Aggregicoccus sp. 17bor-14: one gene and its partner. The protein of the gene in region 1 interacts with the protein of each later gene in a pairwise test. Links are inferred from orthologs where the notes say so. Each region holds a gene or a part of one and is shown in the gene's direction. Other genes may lie near its edges. The genes, in order: selB and serC.

Evidence for each region.
Region 2: the proteins of selB (region 1) and serC interact in binary tests that used the Escherichia coli proteins (3 or more experiments, as listed by UniProt). The link is inferred for Aggregicoccus sp. 17bor-14 from one-to-one orthologs.

Annotation. Positions count from the first base shown.
Region 1 is NZ_VJZZ01000012.1:92,605-100,701, forward strand. Bases 644-3,639 are described here. They hold selB (selenocysteine-specific translation elongation factor), read left to right. Parts: upstream 644-1,181; coding sequence 1,182-3,098; downstream 3,099-3,639. Other genes in these bases: FGE12_RS21810 (phosphoribosyltransferase), read left to right, coding at 644-1,156; FGE12_RS21820 (ATP-binding protein), read left to right, coding at 3,095-3,639. In the rest of the region: FGE12_RS21805 (amino acid dehydrogenase), read left to right, coding at 1-352; more of FGE12_RS21810, read left to right, coding at 464-643; more of FGE12_RS21820, read left to right, coding at 3,640-5,617; FGE12_RS21825 (sigma-54-dependent transcriptional regulator), read left to right, coding at 5,725-7,131; FGE12_RS21830 (hypothetical protein), read right to left, coding at 7,481-8,097. UniProt on the Escherichia coli protein: Translation factor necessary for the incorporation of selenocysteine into proteins. It probably replaces EF-Tu for the insertion of selenocysteine directed by the UGA codon. SelB binds GTP and GDP.
Region 2 is NZ_VJZZ01000004.1:79,236-87,239, reverse strand. Bases 2,650-5,552 are described here. They hold serC (3-phosphoserine/phosphohydroxythreonine transaminase), read left to right. Parts: upstream 2,650-3,508; coding sequence 3,509-4,597; downstream 4,598-5,552. Other genes in these bases: FGE12_RS09065 (chalcone isomerase family protein), read left to right, coding at 4,708-5,271; FGE12_RS09075 (sigma-70 family RNA polymerase sigma factor), read right to left, coding at 2,795-3,370; FGE12_RS09080 (hypothetical protein), read right to left, coding at 2,650-2,791. Also shown: FGE12_RS09090 (carboxypeptidase regulatory-like domain-containing protein), read right to left, coding at 1-299; FGE12_RS09085 (caspase family protein), read right to left, coding at 299-1,972; more of FGE12_RS09080, read right to left, coding at 1,976-2,649; FGE12_RS09060 (parallel beta-helix domain-containing protein), read left to right, coding at 5,606-6,811; FGE12_RS09055 (SO2930 family diheme c-type cytochrome), read left to right, coding at 6,798-7,892; FGE12_RS09050 (PA0069 family radical SAM protein), read right to left, coding at 7,903-8,004. UniProt on the Escherichia coli protein: Catalyzes the reversible conversion of 3-phosphohydroxypyruvate to phosphoserine and of 3-hydroxy-2-oxo-4-phosphonooxybutanoate to phosphohydroxythreonine. Is involved in both pyridoxine and serine biosynthesis.

The DNA of each region.
Region 1 (8,097 bases):
GGAGGCGGACATCTTCGCCCCCTGCGCGCTGGGCGGGGCGATCAACGACAGCACGCTGCCGCTGCTGCGGGTGAAGGCGGTGGCGGGCGCGGCGAACAACCAGCTGCTCGAGCCGCGCCACGGCCAGCTGCTCGCGGAGAGGGGCATCGTGTACGCGCCGGACTACGCCATCAACGCCGGCGGCCTCATCAACGTGGCCCAGGAGGTGGTGGGCTACGACCGCGACAAGGCGTACGCGCGCGCCGAGAAGATCTACGACACCATCGAGATGGTGCTCACCCGCGCCAAGTCGAGCGGCCAGCGCCCCGAGCAGGTGGCGGACCGCATCGTCGAGGAGCGGCTCGCGGCCTGAGTGCCCAGCGCCGGGCACTCGGGCGCCCCCGCCCCCCGCACGGCAGTGGCGGGGGGCGCGCCCCGCGGCTAAGACTGGGGCCTCCACCCGACGTTCAGAGGCGACACAGCCGTGGCGATCAAGCGGGCATTGACGAAGGGCAAGACCTCCGGGGCCAAGGCTCCGGAGCAGAAGGCGTCCCGGAAGGTCTCCGAAAAGGCCGGTGGGCGCGAGCAGGCCCAGCGCATCGTCTCCGTGCCTGCGGACTTCGTCTACGCGCCCCAGGTGGAGGTGCCGCGCCAGCTCACCGGGCGCGACCAGAGCCGCCAGAAGACGAGCGTGCAGGAGCTGACCTGGGCGGACTTCGACCGCCACGTGCAGGGGCTCGCGCGCTCGGTGCAGGCGGTGTTCAAGCCGCAGGCGGTGGTGGGCGTCGCGCACGGCGGGGTGTTCGTGGGCGGCGCGCTCTCCAGCGCGCTGGGCTGCGAGTTCTTCCCCGTGCGCATCAGCCGCCGCAGCCGCGACAAGGCGGTGCGCAAGCAGCCGCGGCTCGCCGGCGAGATGCCCGCGGAGCTCGCCGGCAAGCGCGTGCTCGTGGTGGACGACGTGGCGAGCAGCGGCGACACGCTGGAGCTCGCGGTGGAGCTCGCGCGCAAGGTGGGCGCGAAGGAGACGCGCACCGCGGTGATGGTGGCGCGCCCCGGCGGCTTCGCCCCGGACCACCACGCGCTGAGCACCCAGGGGCTGGTGGTGTTCCCCTGGGACTACGAGCAGGTGAGTGAGGACGCCCGCTTCGACGTGGACCCGGACAAGGCGGGCGCCTGACCCTCCCGCAGCGCCACACCCGCCCATGATCATCGGGACCGCCGGCCACGTCGACCACGGCAAGACGGCGCTGGTGAAGGCACTCACCGGCGTGGACACGGACCGGCTGCCCGAGGAGAAGCGGCGCGGCATCACGCTGGAGCTCGGCTTCGCGCAGCTGCGGCTGCCGGACGGGCGGCTCGCGGGCGTGGTGGACGTGCCGGGCCACGAGCGCTTCGTGCGCGCCATGGCCGCGGGCGCGGGCGGCGTGGACCTCGCGCTCTTCGTCGTCGCCGCGGACGAGGGCGTGATGCCCCAGACCCGCGAGCACCTGGACATCTGCCGCCTGCTGGGCGTGCAGGCCGGGGTGGTGGCGCTGACCAAGAGCGACCTGCTGCCGGAGCTGGGCGAGGAGTGGCTCGCGCTCCTGCGCGCAGACCTCGCGGAGCTCACCCGCGGCAGCTTCCTCGAGAGCGCCCCCGTGCTCCCGGTCTCCGCGCGCACCGGCGAGGGGCTGGACGCCCTGCGCGAGGCGCTGGGCCGCGCCGCCGCGCACCCGGGCGCGCGCCCCGCGGAAGGGCCCGTGTTCCTCCCGGTGGACCGCGCCTTCAGCCTCAAGGGCTTCGGCACGGTGGTCACCGGCACGCTGCTGTCCGGCACGCTCGCGGCCGAGGACGCGGCGGCGCTGCTGCCGGGGCTGGGCGGCCCTTTCCGCGTCCGCGGGCTGCAGCAGCACGGCGCCGCGCAGGCGCGCGTCGCGGCTGGCTCGCGCGTGGCGGTGAACCTCGCCGGCGTGGAGCCGCAGCAGGTGCGGCGCGGCATGGTGCTCACGCGCGAGGGGGAGCTGCCCGAGGTGCGCACCCTGGACGTGGAGCTCACGGCGCTCGCCGCGCTCGAGCGCCCGCTGCCGCGCCGCCAGAAGCTGCTGCTGCACCTGGGCACCGCGCAGGTGCAGGCCTCCGTGGCGCTGCTGGACCTGCCCCAGCTCGCCCCCGGGGAGACGGGGCTCGCGCAGCTGCGGCTGGAGGAGCCGCTCGCGGCGCTGGTGGGCCAGCGCTTCATCCTGCGCGCCGCGCGCGCGCTGCCGGGGCGCGGCGCCACGGTGGCCGGAGGCCGCGTGCTCGCGGTCGGCACGCCGCGCCGGCGCCGCGGCGCCTCCGCGCTGCTCGCGCCCCTGCAGGCGGGGGACGCGGGGAGCCAGCTGCAGTGGCTGCTCGAGCAGGCCGGCTACCGCGGCCTCACCCAGGCCGAGCTGTTCGGGCGCTCGGGGCTGGCGCCGCGCACCCTCGCGCGCACGCTGGAGCTGCTGGGCGCGCGCGGCGCCGCGGTGCTGGTGGACCGCGAGCGCCGCCTCTACCTCGCGGGCGCCGTGCTCCACGCGCTGCAGGCGCGCGCGCTCGCGCTGCTCGAGCGCTTCCACCAGGAGGCCCCCGCGGCGGAAGGGCTGCCGAAGGAGGAGCTGCGCCAGCGGCTCTCGGACGCGCTGGACCCGCGCGCCTTTGCCCGCGTGCTCGCGGCGCTGCAGGAGGGGGGCCGGGTGGAGCTCGCGCACGAGCGGCTGCGGCTGCCGGGGCAGGGCGGGAGGCTGAGCGGGGACGAGGCGGGCGTGCAGGCCCGGGCGCTCGAGCGCTTCCGGGCGGCGCAGCTCGCCCCGCCCACGCTCGCCGAGCTCGCGGCCGCCCTGGGTCAGCCCGGCCCCCGGCTCCTGCCCCTGCTGCTGCAGCTCGCGGGCACGGGCGCGCTGGTGCGGGTGAGCGAGGAGCTCTTCTTCGATGCGGCCGCGCTCGCGGCCTTGCGCGAGCGGCTGGTTGCTCACCTTCGTGAGAAGAAGGACATTTCCACCCAGGCGTTCAAGGAGATGGTGGGGCAGACGCGCAAGTACGTCATCCCGCTGTCCGAGTACTTCGATCGGGAGAAGGTGACCTTGCGGGTGGGCGACAAGCGGGTCCTGCGACGCGGATGACGACCAAGCGCTACAGCCGGGAGGAGCTGGCCGCGGGGGTGGAGCTGATGCCCAACCCCGTGGTCTGCGTCCACGAGGAGCGCATCTGGGTGGCCAACGCCGCCTGGCTGCAGCTCGTGGGCGTCACGCGCGAGCAGGCGCTGGGCCGGCCCTACACGCAGTTCACCGCGCCCGAGGAGCGCAGCCGCCTCGCCGCGCAGCACGCCGCGCGCAGGGCCGGCGAGCTCGTGCCCGCGCCGGGCCCGGTGGCCTACACGCTGCGCACCCCGGACGGCCGGCTCGTCGACCTGTTCATCGAGCACCGCCAGGTGGAGGTGGAGGGCGGCGGCAAGGCGGTGCTCGCGAGCCTCGTGCGCACCGCGGAGCAGCGGCCCGAGGTGGGGCTCGCCGAGCACCTGGTGGAGATGTCCGCCTCGCTCGTGTCCGCGCACTCGGAGGCGGCGGTGCGCCGCGTCGCCTGCGACACGCTCTCGCGCCTGGGCTTCACCTGCCGCTTCTTCCCCTTCGACGGCGGAGCGCTGGTGGCGCAGGACGGCGGGCCGCTGCCCGAGGACCTGGGCCTGGGGCTGGAGGCGCTCGCCGAGGAGCGTCCTACCTTCGGCGGCACGGAGGGCGCGCAGCCCGGGCACGTGTACCTGCCGCTGGTGAGCGCGCAGCCGGAGGTGCTGCGGCTCGAGGGGGCGGGGCTCTCGCTCGCGCACACCAGCGTGCTCAGCCTCTTCGCGAAGGTGGTGGCCGCCTCGCTCTCGGACGCGCGGCTGCTGGGCAGCGTGGAGCGCAGCAAGTGGGAGATGGAGGCGGTGGCGGACGTGGCGCGCTTCGTCGCGCAGCCGGTGCCGCCCGCGCCCGAGGCCTTCCTCGCGCGCATCGCGGGGCCGCTCGCCGCGGACGCGGTGGCGCTGCACCTGCCGGAGGCCGGCACGGGCGACTACGTGCTGCTCGCCGAGTACTGCCTGGACGCGGACGAGCGCGTGGCGCTCGAGCGCGAGCGCAGCGGGCAGGGGCTGTCCGCGGCCGCCGCGGCGCGCGAGGGCGGGGTGCTCTCGGACGTGCTGGGCGAGGCCGAGCGGGCGCGGGCGCTGGGCACGCGCTTTCGCTCGGGGGCGGCGGTGCGCCTCACGCGCGGCGGCCAGGTGCGCGGCGTGCTGCAGGCGCTGCGCGGCCCCGGGTCGCCCCCCTTCGGCCCGGATGACCTGCGCCTCATGGGCACCTTCGGGGACCTGCTCGTGGCGCTGCTCGAGCAGCGGCGGCTGCGCAGCGAGAGCGCGCGCCAGCTCTCGGACACGCGGCTGCTGCTGGACCTCGCGCGCACCACCTCCGGCACGCTGGAGACGGCGAGCATCCTGGACGTGGCGGCCGACTTCCTGGTGAAGCTGCTGGACGTCTCCAACTGCTTCATCATGCTCTACGACGAGAAGGCCAACCTGCTGCGCGGCGCGGCGGCGAGCGCGGCGCACCGCGAGGGCTTCCGCGACGTGGTGGCCCCGCTCACCGCGAACACGGTGGCGGCGCGCGCGGGGCGCGAGCGCCGGCCGGTCGCCGTGGAGGACGTGTCGCGCGCGGGCGGCCAGGTGAACCAGGAGCTGGTGCAGCGCTACGGCGAGAAGGCGCTCCTGGGCGTGCCGCTCACCAGCCGCGAGGAGCTGATCGGCGTGGTGATCGTGGACGACGTGCGCGGCCCCCGCGCCTTCACGCCCGCGCTCATCGAGCTCGCCGAGGCCACCTGCGGCCAGCTCGCGCTCAGCATCGCCAACGCGCGCCTCTACGAGAGCCTGTGGGCGAGCTACGCGGAGCTCGCGGCCACACGCGCGGAGATGGTGAAGCGCGAGCGGCTCGCGGCGCTCGGCGAGCTCTCCGCCATCGTGGCCCACGAGGTGCGCAATCCGCTGGGCGTCATCTTCAACGCCGTGTCCAGCTTGCGCCGGCTGCTGCACCCGCACGGGGACGCGGCGATGCTCCTGGACATCCTCGCGGAGGAGAGCGACCGGCTCAACCGCATGGTGGGAGACCTGCTGGACTACACCCGCCCGCGCGACCCGGTGCTACAGCCCGAGGACCTCGCGCGGGTGCTGCAGGACTCGCTGGACGCCGCCTGCCAGCAGACGCCCGGCGCCGGTGAGCGCCACGTGACCATCGACCAGGAGGTGGAGCCGGGGCTGCCGCACGTGCCCATGGACCGCCGCCTCATCCGCCAGGCGCTGGTGAACGTGGCCGTGAACGCGCTGCAGTCCATGCCCCAGGGCGGCAAGCTCCAGGTGCGCGCGAGCCGCGAGGACCGGGACGGGCGGCCGCTCCTGCGCATCGACGTGGCGGACGAGGGCCCGGGCATCCCCGCCGAGCTGGTGCACCGCGTGTTCGAGCCCTTCTTCACCACCAAGGCCCAGGGCACCGGCCTCGGCCTCGCGGTGGTCAAGCGCATCCTGGACGAGCACCACGGGGAGATCGCCGTGGCCAGCACCCCGGGGCGCGGCACCACCTTCACCTTCCGCCTTCCCCTCGCTCCCCCGGAGGCCCCATGAGCCCCCTCACCCCCGTCCCCTTCAGCTCCGGCGACCCCGGCGAGACCGGGGGCGGCGCCGGCCCCCTTCCCAAGGGCCGCATCCTCGTGGTGGACGACCAGCGCAACATGCGCGCCACCACCGCCATGCTCCTGCGCGCCGAGGGCTACACCGTGCTCGAGGCCGCCACGGGCGAGGAGGCCCTGGGCGTGCTCTCGCAGGGCGGCGTGGACCTGCTGCTCACGGACCTGAAGATGGAGCCCATGGACGGGCTCACCCTGCTCAAGCGCGGCATGGAGACCAGCCCGCGGCTGCAGGCCATCGTGATGACGGCGTTCGGCTCCATCGAGAGCGCCGTGGAGGCGATGCGCCTGGGCGCCTACGACTACGTGACCAAGCCCTTCAAGGAGGGCGAGCTGCGCTACCGCGTGGAGCGGGCGCTCGAGCGCGCGAAGCTGCTCAGCGCGGTGGACCTCTTCGCCGGCGAGTTCAACAGCCGCCACGGCCTCTCCAGCCTCGTGGGGCGCTCGGCCGCGATGCGCGAGCTCACCGGGCGCCTGCTGCGCGTGGCGCAGTCGGACGCCACCGTGCTCATCCAGGGCGAGAGCGGCACCGGCAAGGAGCTGGTCGCGCGCGCGCTGCACACGCACAGCCGGCGCAAGGCGCGCCCCTTCGTGCCGGTGAACTGCGCCGCCATCAGCGAGAGCCTCCTGGAGAGCGAGCTCTTCGGCCACGCGAAGGGCGCCTTCACCGGCGCGGTGAAGGCGCGCCGCGGCCTCTTCGAGGAGGCCCACGGCGGCACGCTCTTCATCGACGAGGTGACCGAGACCAGCCCCGCCTTCCAGAGCAAGCTCCTGCGCACGCTGCAGGAGGGAGAGGTCCGGCGCGTGGGCGAGAGCACCGCGCTGAGCGTGGACGTGCGCACGGTGGCCGCCACCAACCGGGACATCGAGCAGGAGGTGGAGGCCAAGCGCTTCCGCCAGGACCTCTACTACCGCCTCAACGTGGTGACCCTGCGCGTGCCCCCGCTGCGCGAGCGCCTGGACGACGTTCCGGCGCTCGCCGAGCACTTCCTCGAGCGCGCCAACGCCCGCAGCCCCCGGCCCAAGCGCCTGTCCGCCGCGGCCGTGGAGCACCTGATGGGCTACGGCTTCCCGGGCAACGTGCGCGAGCTGGAGAACCTGGTGGAGCAGGCGGCCGCCCTGGGCGAGGGCGAGGAGCTCCTGCCCGAGGACTTCCCGCTGCGCCCCTCGGGCCGCTCGGGCGCCGGGGGCCGGACGGAGACGCCCATCCAGGGGCTCTCGCTCGCGGCCATCTCGGGGGCGACCGGTGGGCTCGGCGGAGGGGCCGGGGGCGCCTCGCTCGCGGCCGCGGTGGAAGAGGCCGAGCGCCGGGCGATCGCCCAGGCCCTGGAGCGCAACGGGATGGACCTCGCCCGCGTCGCCGAGGAGCTGCAGGTCTCCAGCACCACCCTGTGGCGCAAGATGAAGCGGCTCAACCTGCGGCCGCCCGGAGGGCGTGAGGGAGAGCCCTGATCCGGCTGTGGCGCGGGCGCTGCAAACGTGAAAAAGCCAAGTGCCCGAGATTGCTCGAAATTTTCAGAGTTGAAACCCCATTGCAGCGATGAAATGGGGTCGGGGGGCCCCTTCAGTGTCGCTTGCTGATCTAAACCCTTGAGATCGCTCGGGTGGGCCACTTCCGGGGCGCTGGCACGCAGCCTGCTAAGACACTCCCCGGGACACATCGAAGGCCCGCTGAAGGCGGTTCCCCCCCACCCCTTCAGCACTTCAGGTGCGTTTCCTGTAGAAGACCCGCGGCCCGACGCTCCTCGTGAGTGTCGGGCCGCCTTCTTTTTCGGGGCCTGGGTCCTACCACGCCCCCCTGTCAGTGCCGCGCCCGCGCCGCCTGGCTCTCGCGGTAGGGCAGCACCCGCAGGGAGTGCACGAAGCCCACCGGCCTCAGCCCCCGCCCGCTGCGAAAGGGGCTGAAGCGCAGGCGCGCCGGGTCCAGCTGCAGCTCGCGTCCCAGGACGAGCTGGACGACGGGGGACCACACCCCGGCGCTCGCTCCGCCCAGCGGCTGCACCTCCAGCGCGAAGCGGGCGTGGCCCTCCCCGGCCGCGGCGAGCAGGCGCTGCACGCGGCTCGTGCCCAGCGCCCCCTGGGAGCCCGGCCCCTGGGCGACGAGCCTCAGCTTCGCGCGGCCCAGGCCCTCCACCTCGAAGGGGGACACGCCGTAGTAGTCGTTGGCGAGCCAGTCGTGCACCTGGGTGGTGAGGGGGGCGAGCCCCAGCGTCCAGGGCGAGCGAAGGGTCGCGCAGAGCAGGTCCTGGTCGCCCGGCTGCGCCTCCTCGGTGAGGGGGCCTTCCTTCCGGAAGCGCACCGCGAGCCCGAGGATGTCCGGCCACTCGCGCCCCCCGCGCCAGAGCGCCGTGGACAGGCGCACCAGGGCCGCGCCCGAGAGCCGCTGTGCGAGGGGCGCGAGGGCGGGGCGAACCGGCA
Region 2 (8,004 bases), on another replicon or contig:
AGCTCCACGGCGCGCGCGCCGTCCACGTGCACGGGGATGCGGGTGGCCGAGTCGGAGCTCGCCAGCACGAAGAGCTCGGACTCACCGGCGGGCACGCCCGCGAGCTCCCAGTGGCCGTCCGGCCCCACCGCGGTGGAGATCTCCGGCGCGCCCACCACCGCGACGACGGCGAGCGTGGGGTCGCTCTGGGTGAGCCGGCCGCGCACGGTGCCCACGCGCAGGGGCGCGTTGTCGATGCTGCCACAGCCGCTCAGCGGGCCCGTGAGGAGCGCGAGGGCGAAGAGGAGTGCGTTGCGCATCAGAACCGGTACCCCACGCCTGCCCAGCCGCCGGTGTAACCCACCGCCTGGGCCTGGCCATCCGTCATCACGTACGTGACCATCAGGTGCGCCTGGGAGCTGAGCTCCAGCCGCTCCGTCAGGCGCCACACCACCCCGCCCACCACGCCGGGGCTCACTGTGAGGTAGCTCTGCGCCCCGTGGTAGGCCTCCAGCTGGAAGGACCTCTGCAGGGAGAGGGCGGCCACGCGCGGGCCGGCAAAGAGGCTCAGGCGCTCGAAGCGCCAGGTGTAGGGAACCGCCATACCGAGCGAGAGGGTGCGGTAGCGGAAGGGCACCGGGGCGCTGCCCGGGTCCAGCGCGAGCGCGTGGCTGCCCGTGCCCGCGCTCACGTCCAGGAGCAGGCTGAAGTCCTCGAGCGGGCGGTGCTCCCAGCGGAAGGCCACCCCCAGCTGGGGGCTCGCCGGCAGGAGCTGCTCGCGGCTGTGGCGGTCGACGAATGCGAACACCCCGCCCATCAGGCTCACCGTGCGCTGCGCCTGGGACTGCTGCACCAGCTGCTCGAGCGGCAGGCGCTGGCCGGCGAGCAGGTCCACCTCGCGGGTGAGCAGCACGCTGCCGCCCTTCTCCAGCTGCACCGTGCGCTTGCCCGGGGCCACCGCCGCGCCGCCCGGCAGCTCCACCCGCTGCTCGCCGTCCACCTTGAGCGTGAAGCCGTCCAGGCGCGGGTTGTAGGAGTAGAGCTCGGGGCGCCCCGTGCGCCGCACGCTGCCGGCGAGCACCACCGGGTCCGCGCCCACCTCGAGGATCTCCGCGCTGGGGCGCTGGCGCCCCTCGGTGAAGGCGAAGGTGCGGCGGCGCGCGTAGTCGTGGGCCTCGGTGGCGGTGACCGCCCCGTCCACGTTGCGGTCCGCCTCGCCGGAGAGCCCCTCGATGAGGAAGTGCGTGTAGATGTCGTTCTGGAGGGTGTCGTCCTCGCGCGCCGTCTCGCCCCAGTCGGCGGCCGCGAACTTCAGCGCCGCGCGGCTCGAGTCCTCGAGCGGCCGGGTGAAGAAGCCGGCCTTGATGCCCGCGAGCTCCTTCTCCAGCGCCTGCGGCAGGAGGCTCTTCCCGCTGCCCGAGTGGCAGGTGGCGAGCACCAGCAGGCGCCGGCGGCTGGGCAGCTGGTCGAACTCCGCCTCCAGCGCGTCCATGGAGAGCGCCGTCTGCGGGATGGCGCGGAAGGAGGCGTCGCGGGTGACGAGGTAGCGGCGCAGCTCGCCCCGCTCGTCGCGCGCGAGCGTGCCGTGGCCCGAGAGGTACACCACCACGATGTCGTCGGGCCGGGTGGCCTCGCGCGCGAGCTGCCGCACCGCCGCGAGCACCGCGGCGCGCCCCGTCTCGCCGGGCGTGGCGAGCACCCGCACGCTCTGGAAGGCGCCGCGCGCGGGGTCCTTCAGCGCGGCGGCGAGGTCCGTTGCGTCCTTCTCCGCGTAGCGCAGGGCGCGCCACTGCGGGTCGTCCGGGTGGCCGATGCCCACCAGCAGGGCGAAGCGGCGCGGCGCGTAGGCGCTCGCGAGTGCCCCCTCGTCTACCTGCAGCGGGACGAGCCCTCCCTTCTCACCCCCGCTCCCCTGCGCGCGCACGGAGGCCGCCGGCGCGCCACAGGCGGCCAGCCACGCGAGGAGGAGGAGGGGGAGGAGGGCGCGCGTCACAGGTCAGCGCGCATTCTCTCCAGATCCCACCCGCACGTCGAACCGGGAGACCTGCAGGCCCAGGTCGCGGGGGGCGGAAGTGTCACCTGCCAGGGCGCGGCGTACCGCCTCGGGCTCGACCGGCTGGCCGGCCGGCAGCCCCACGAGCAGCAGGCGCAGGGGACCGCGCTCGCCCTGCAGCCCCACGCCGGCGAGGCCCGCGTCGCCCGCCAGGTCGTGCGTGCCCGCCTCGAGCGGGAAGCGCCCGAGCAGCTCGGGGGCGCTGCCCGCGCGCTGCTGGAAGAGCAGGGCGGTGCCCGCCTCGGTGGCGTGGTAGCGCAGCAGGAGGACGTCCGCGTCCTGCACCGGGGCGCCCGCGTCCAGCCGGCGCAGCGCGCCCGAGCGCGAGCGCGCAGCCACCGAGAGCTCCAGCTCCAGGCGGCCCGCGCCCTTCACCCCCTGCTCCTGCGGGGCGAGGGGAGGGGGCTGCAGCTGGCGCACGGCGACCATCGCCACCAGGCCCGCGGCGAGCGCGGCGGCGCCCGCGCCCACCCAGCGGCGGCGCGCAGGCGGGGCAAGCGCGCGGCGGATGCGCGCGAAGCCCACCTCGTCCAGGGGGCGCTCTGCGGGCGGGGCGAGCGAGAGCAGCAGCCGGTCCACCTGGCCGTCCAGCAGGCCGGGGCCCGCGCTCTCCTGCAGGAAGCGCTCGCACACCTCGCACTCCTCGGCGAGGTGGCGCGCGAAGTGGGCGCGCGTCGCCTCGTCGCCCGCCTCGAGGGCGCGCAGGGCTTCTGCGCTCAGGTGCTCGCTCATGTTCCGGCCCATCGTCTCATCCCCCATGGCTCACTCCCTGCGTCCTGCGAGCACCTGGCGCAGCAGCTCGCGCTTGATGCGTGCGCGAAAGCGCTCCAGGCGCATCGTCACCGCACTCTTGCCCACGCCGAGCTTCTCGGCGATCTCGCGCGCGCTCAGCTCGCCCTCGACGTAGAAGAGCTGCACCGTGCGCTTCTCCTCGCCCTCGGGCAGCCGCTCGATGAGCTCGCGCACCACGGCGATGTCGCGCTCGAGCTGCAGGGCGGGGGGCAGGTGCGGCACGCTGTCCGGCTCCGCGTCCGCCAGCTCCTCGTCCATCCGCCGCGCCTGGCCCCGGCGCTCCAGCCGGGTGCGGGCGCGGTTGCGCGCGATGGAGAGCAGCCACGCCTCGAAGGCGGCCGGCTCCTTCAGCCGGGGCAGGGCCTTGAAGGCCCGCACGTAGCTCTCCTGGATCACGTCTTCCACCTCGTCCGGGTCCAGCGGAGCGAACGCCGCCACCGCACGCCCCACCAGCGGGCGCGTGCGTCGGTACAGCTCACTGAAGGCAGGCGCATGCCCGTCCACCGCGCGCCGGACCCAGTGCGTCAGCTCCTCCGTGGGACCCACTTGCTCTCCTGACCTCCCGAGCGGCCCAGCGGCCACAGGCGCCTGCCGGACGCCGGGCGCCAGTTCCTGCTGGCCCGCTGCCCCAGGTGGGACACAATGCCCTCCCGCCAGCCCCCCTTCCTGCCACGAGGACGCCCCATGCGCGCCATCAATTTCAGCGCCGGCCCTGCCGGCCTCCCCCTGCCGGCGCTCGAGCGCGCCCGCGACGAGCTGCTCGACTACGCGGGCAGCGGCATGTCGATCATGGAGCAGAGCCACCGCGGCAAGGTGTACGAGGCCGTGCACGCCGAGGCCCAGGCGCTCCTGCGCGAGCTGCTGGGGGTGCCCGAGACCCACCAGGTGCTCTTCCTGCAGGGTGGCGCGCGCCAGCACTTCGCCCAGGTGCCCATGAACTTCCTGCCGCCCGGCGGCAGCGCGGACTACCTGCTCACGGACACCTGGAGCGAGGGCGCGCTCGAGGAGGCGCGCTGCTACGGAAGCCCCCGCGTGGCCGCGAGCACCGCCGGGCCGGACGGCCGCTACACCCGCGTGCCCCGCCAGGGGGAGCTGCAGCTGGACCCGAAGGCCGCCTACGTGCACCTCACCAGCAACAACACCCTGTTCGGCTCGCAGTTCCACACCTTCCCGGACGTGGGCAGCGTGCCGCTGGTGGCGGACATGAGCAGCGACTTCCTGTGGCGCCCCACGGACGTGGGCCGCTTCGCCCTCATCTACGCGGGTGCGCAGAAGAACGTGGGCCCCTCGGGCCTCGTCATCGTGCTCGCGCACCGGGACTTCCTCGCGCGCGGCCGCAAGGACATCCCCAAGATCTTCCAGTACGGCGTGCACGCGGCGAACGACTCGCTCTTCAACACCCCGCCGACCTTCGCCATCTACCTGTGCCGCAACGTGCTCGCGTGGGCCAAGGGCGTGGGGGGCCTCGCGCAGCTGGAGCGCTGGAACCGCGAGAAGGCGGCGCTGCTCTACGGCACGCTGGACCGGCTCTCCGGGTTCTACCGCGCGCCGGTGGAGCGCGAGAGCCGCTCGGTGATGAACGTGGTGTTCCGCCTGCCCACCGAGGCGCTGGAGGCCACCTTCGTCGCCGAGGCCCAGAAGGCCGGCATGGTGGGGCTCAAGGGCCACCGCAGCACCGGCGGCATCCGCGCCTCGCTCTACAACGCGGTGAGCGTGCAGGACGTGCGCACCCTGGTGGACTTCATGGAGGCCTTCGCCCGCACGCACGGCTAGCGGGCGCAGTGTTCCCCCGCACGATGAATATGGCCCCGGGCGCGGCGTCCCCCTCGACGCGCCGTCCCGCGTTTGACTAGACCTGTCGCCCCAACCCCGGAGAGAACCCCATGAAGAAGCTGTCGGTTCCCGTGCTGCTCCTGTCGCTCGCGCTCGCCCTGCCTGCCCTGGCCAAGGAGAAGGCCGGCGTGAACCTGCCGGACCGCGTCACGGTGGAGGGCAAGAACCTCACGCTCAACGGCATCGGCCTGCGCACCAAGCTCATCTTCAAGGTCTACGTGGCCGGCCTCTACCTCGAGAACCCGTCCAACAACGCCGAGCAGGTCATCCACTCCGACCAGGTCAAGCGCGTGCAGATGGTGATGCTGCGCGACTTGGAGAAGGAGAAGGTCGCCGAGGCGGTGCGCAACGGCTTCGAGAAGAACAACAAGGAGAAGATGCCCGCGCTGAAGGAGCGCCTGGACAACCTCGTCGCCGAGATTCCGGACTTCAAGAAGGGCGAGTCCTTCGTCATCACCTACCTGCCCGGCAAGGGCGTGACGATGACGAACAAGGCCGGCCAGGTCGTGACCGTGCCGGGCAAGGACTTCGGCGACGCGCTCTTCTCCGTGTGGCTGGGCCAGAACCCGGTGGACGGCGGCCTGCGCGACGAGATGCTCGGCAAGAAGGGCTAGCCCGACCCCGACTTCCCGCAGGGCCCGCGCCCCGCTTCGCCCCGCCGCCCTCACGGCGCGGGGTGGGGCGGGGCGCGCTCTTTCCGCCCACCGTCACGAGGGACGTACCCGGGTCGCAGGAATCAGCCCGGTCGCCGAAACGGCTGTCCGCGAGAGGACGCGCCCACCCGCTGGGCGGGTCCCGCTTTTCCAGGCCATCCGAATTCTCCCCTGCAGGGCCGGCGAATGGCCGCCGGGAGACTCTGGGGGGCCGATGTTCAGGCGTGCGCTGTGGCTGTCCGTGTTGTGCGGCGCGTGCTGGGGCTGCGGAGGCGGCAGTCCACCGCAGCCCGCCGTGGACCCGCTGTGCAGCGGCGTCGCGGGCACCTGCACGGCGTTCGCCGCGGGGACGAGCGAGCAGGACATCCAGCGCGCGCTCGTGGCCGCAACGCCGGACAGCACCTTCGTCTTCGGCGAGGGCACCTTCTCCTTCCAGAATGCGCTCGCGCTGGTGAACGTGGCGGGCGTCACGCTCCAGGGCGCAGGGCGCGAGCGGACGGTGCTCGACTTCTCGGGGCAGGTGGCCGGCAGCGAGGGCCTCTCGGCAGAGACCACCAGCCGCCTGCGCGTGCGGGACCTGGGCTTGAAGGACCCGAAGGGGGACGGCATCAAGGTGGTGGGCTCCTCGGACGTGCGCTTCGAGCGCGTGCGCGTGGAGTGGACGAGTCCAAACGCCGCGGAGCACGGCGCCTACGGCCTGTACCCCGTGCAGTGCACCCGCGTGCTCGTCCAGGACAGCTACGTGCGCGGCGCCTCGGACGCGGGCATCTACGTGGGACAGAGTCGGGACATCGTCGTGCGGCGCAACGAGGCCACGGGCAACGCGGTGGGCATCGAGATCGAGAACTCGCAGCGCGCCGACGTGTACGAGAACGCGCTGCACGGCAACACCGGCGGCCTGCTCCTCTCCTCGCTGCCACTGCTGCAGGTGGGCAACGCACGCCAGGTGCGCGCCTACCGCAACCAGATCCACGACAACAACCTGGCCAACTTCGCGGCGGGCGGAAACACGGCGGCCCTCGTGCCCGCGGGCACGGGCGTGCTGGTGCTGGCGCACGCGGACGTGGAGCTGTTTGACAACACGGTGTCCAACCACCACTCGGTGGCCATGGCGGTCCTCAGCTACCTGCTCACCGGGCTGGAGCTCGGCGAGCCCGCCTACGACCCCTACGCGCGGGGCGTGTACCTCCACGACAACAGCTTCTCCGGCAACGGCTCGGCGCCGGACACGGCGACCTCGCTGGGCCAGATGCTCTCGCCGCTGCGCTCCCACATGCCCGGCAAGCGCACCGCCGACGTGGTGACGGACGGCCTCGTGCCGCCGGGCGCCAGCGGCGCGAACCCGCTCGAGCTGTGCCTGGGCAGCGCGACCGCCAGCTTCGTGAACCTGCACGCGGACGCTCCGGACGAGCACGGGCTCTTCACCCACTTCGACACGGACGTGGCCCCCTATGCCTGCACCCGCGCTGCGCTGCCGGAGGTGTCCTTTGAGGGCCTGTAGCGCGCTGCTCCTGCTGCTCGCGCTGCTGGGCTGCAGCGCGGGCGACGCTCCGTCCGACCCGGAGCAGCCCGCCTGCGACGGCCCCGCGGCGGGCTACCTCCAGACGCCGCCGCCGAAGCTCTCCGCGTGGTGCCTCGTGCGCAATGACGGTGGGGTGCTCCAGCCCCTGGGCCGCAGCGTGCCCTACGAGCTCAACACGCCGCTGTTCTCGGACTACGCGCAGAAGTACCGCACCGTGTGGGTTCCCCCCGGAACGCGCGCCGCCTACCGGGACGCAGGCCCCATGGACCTGCCGGTGGGCAGCGTGGTGACCAAGACCTTCTCCTTCGCGCAGGACCTGCGCGCGCCCGCCGCGCAGCAGCGCCGCGTCGAGACGCGCATCCTGATGCGCACCGAGGCCGGCTGGGTGGGGCTGCCCTACCTCTGGAATGCCGAGGGCACGGACGCGACCCTGGAGCCCGCGGGCGCCATCGTGGACGTGGCCTGGACGGATGCCGCGGGCGCACCGCAGCGCACCCAGTACCTGGTCCCCAACCAGACCCAGTGCAAGAAGTGCCACGAGGACGCCGCGGGCCAGCCGATGCACCTGCTCGGGCCCACCGCGGGCCAGCTCAACCGCACGCTGGACTACGGCCAGGGCGCCGAGAACCAGCTCGCGCACTGGACGCAGGTGGGCCTGCTCGAGGGCGCTCCCGCCCCCGAGGCCGCCCCGCGCCTCGCCGCGTGGGATGCGCCCGGGGAGAGCGTGGAGGCGCGCGCCCGCGCCTACCTGCAGGCCAACTGCGCCCACTGCCACAGCCCCAGCGGCCCCGCGCGCACCAGCGGCCTGTACCTCACGGTCGACGAGACGGACCCCCTGCACCTGGGCATCTGCAAGCCGCCGGTGGCCGCGGGCGCGGGCTCTGGCGGCCACGACTTCGACGTGGTGCCCGGCAAGCCCGAGGAGTCCATCCTCAGCTACCGGCTGCGCTCGGTGGACCCCAAGGTGGCGATGCCCGAGCTGGGCCGCAGCGTGGTGCACGCGGAGGGCGTGCAGCTCGTGGAGGCGTGGATACGCGGCCTGCCGGGCAGCTGCAGGTAGGCGGCGGCCTTCAGAAGAGGCTGAGCTGGGGCCCCTCGCGCACCGGGCGGCGGAAGGGGCTCGGCCCCGGCTCGGAGTCCCCCATCTCCGTGGGCAGCAGCCCCAGGCGGCG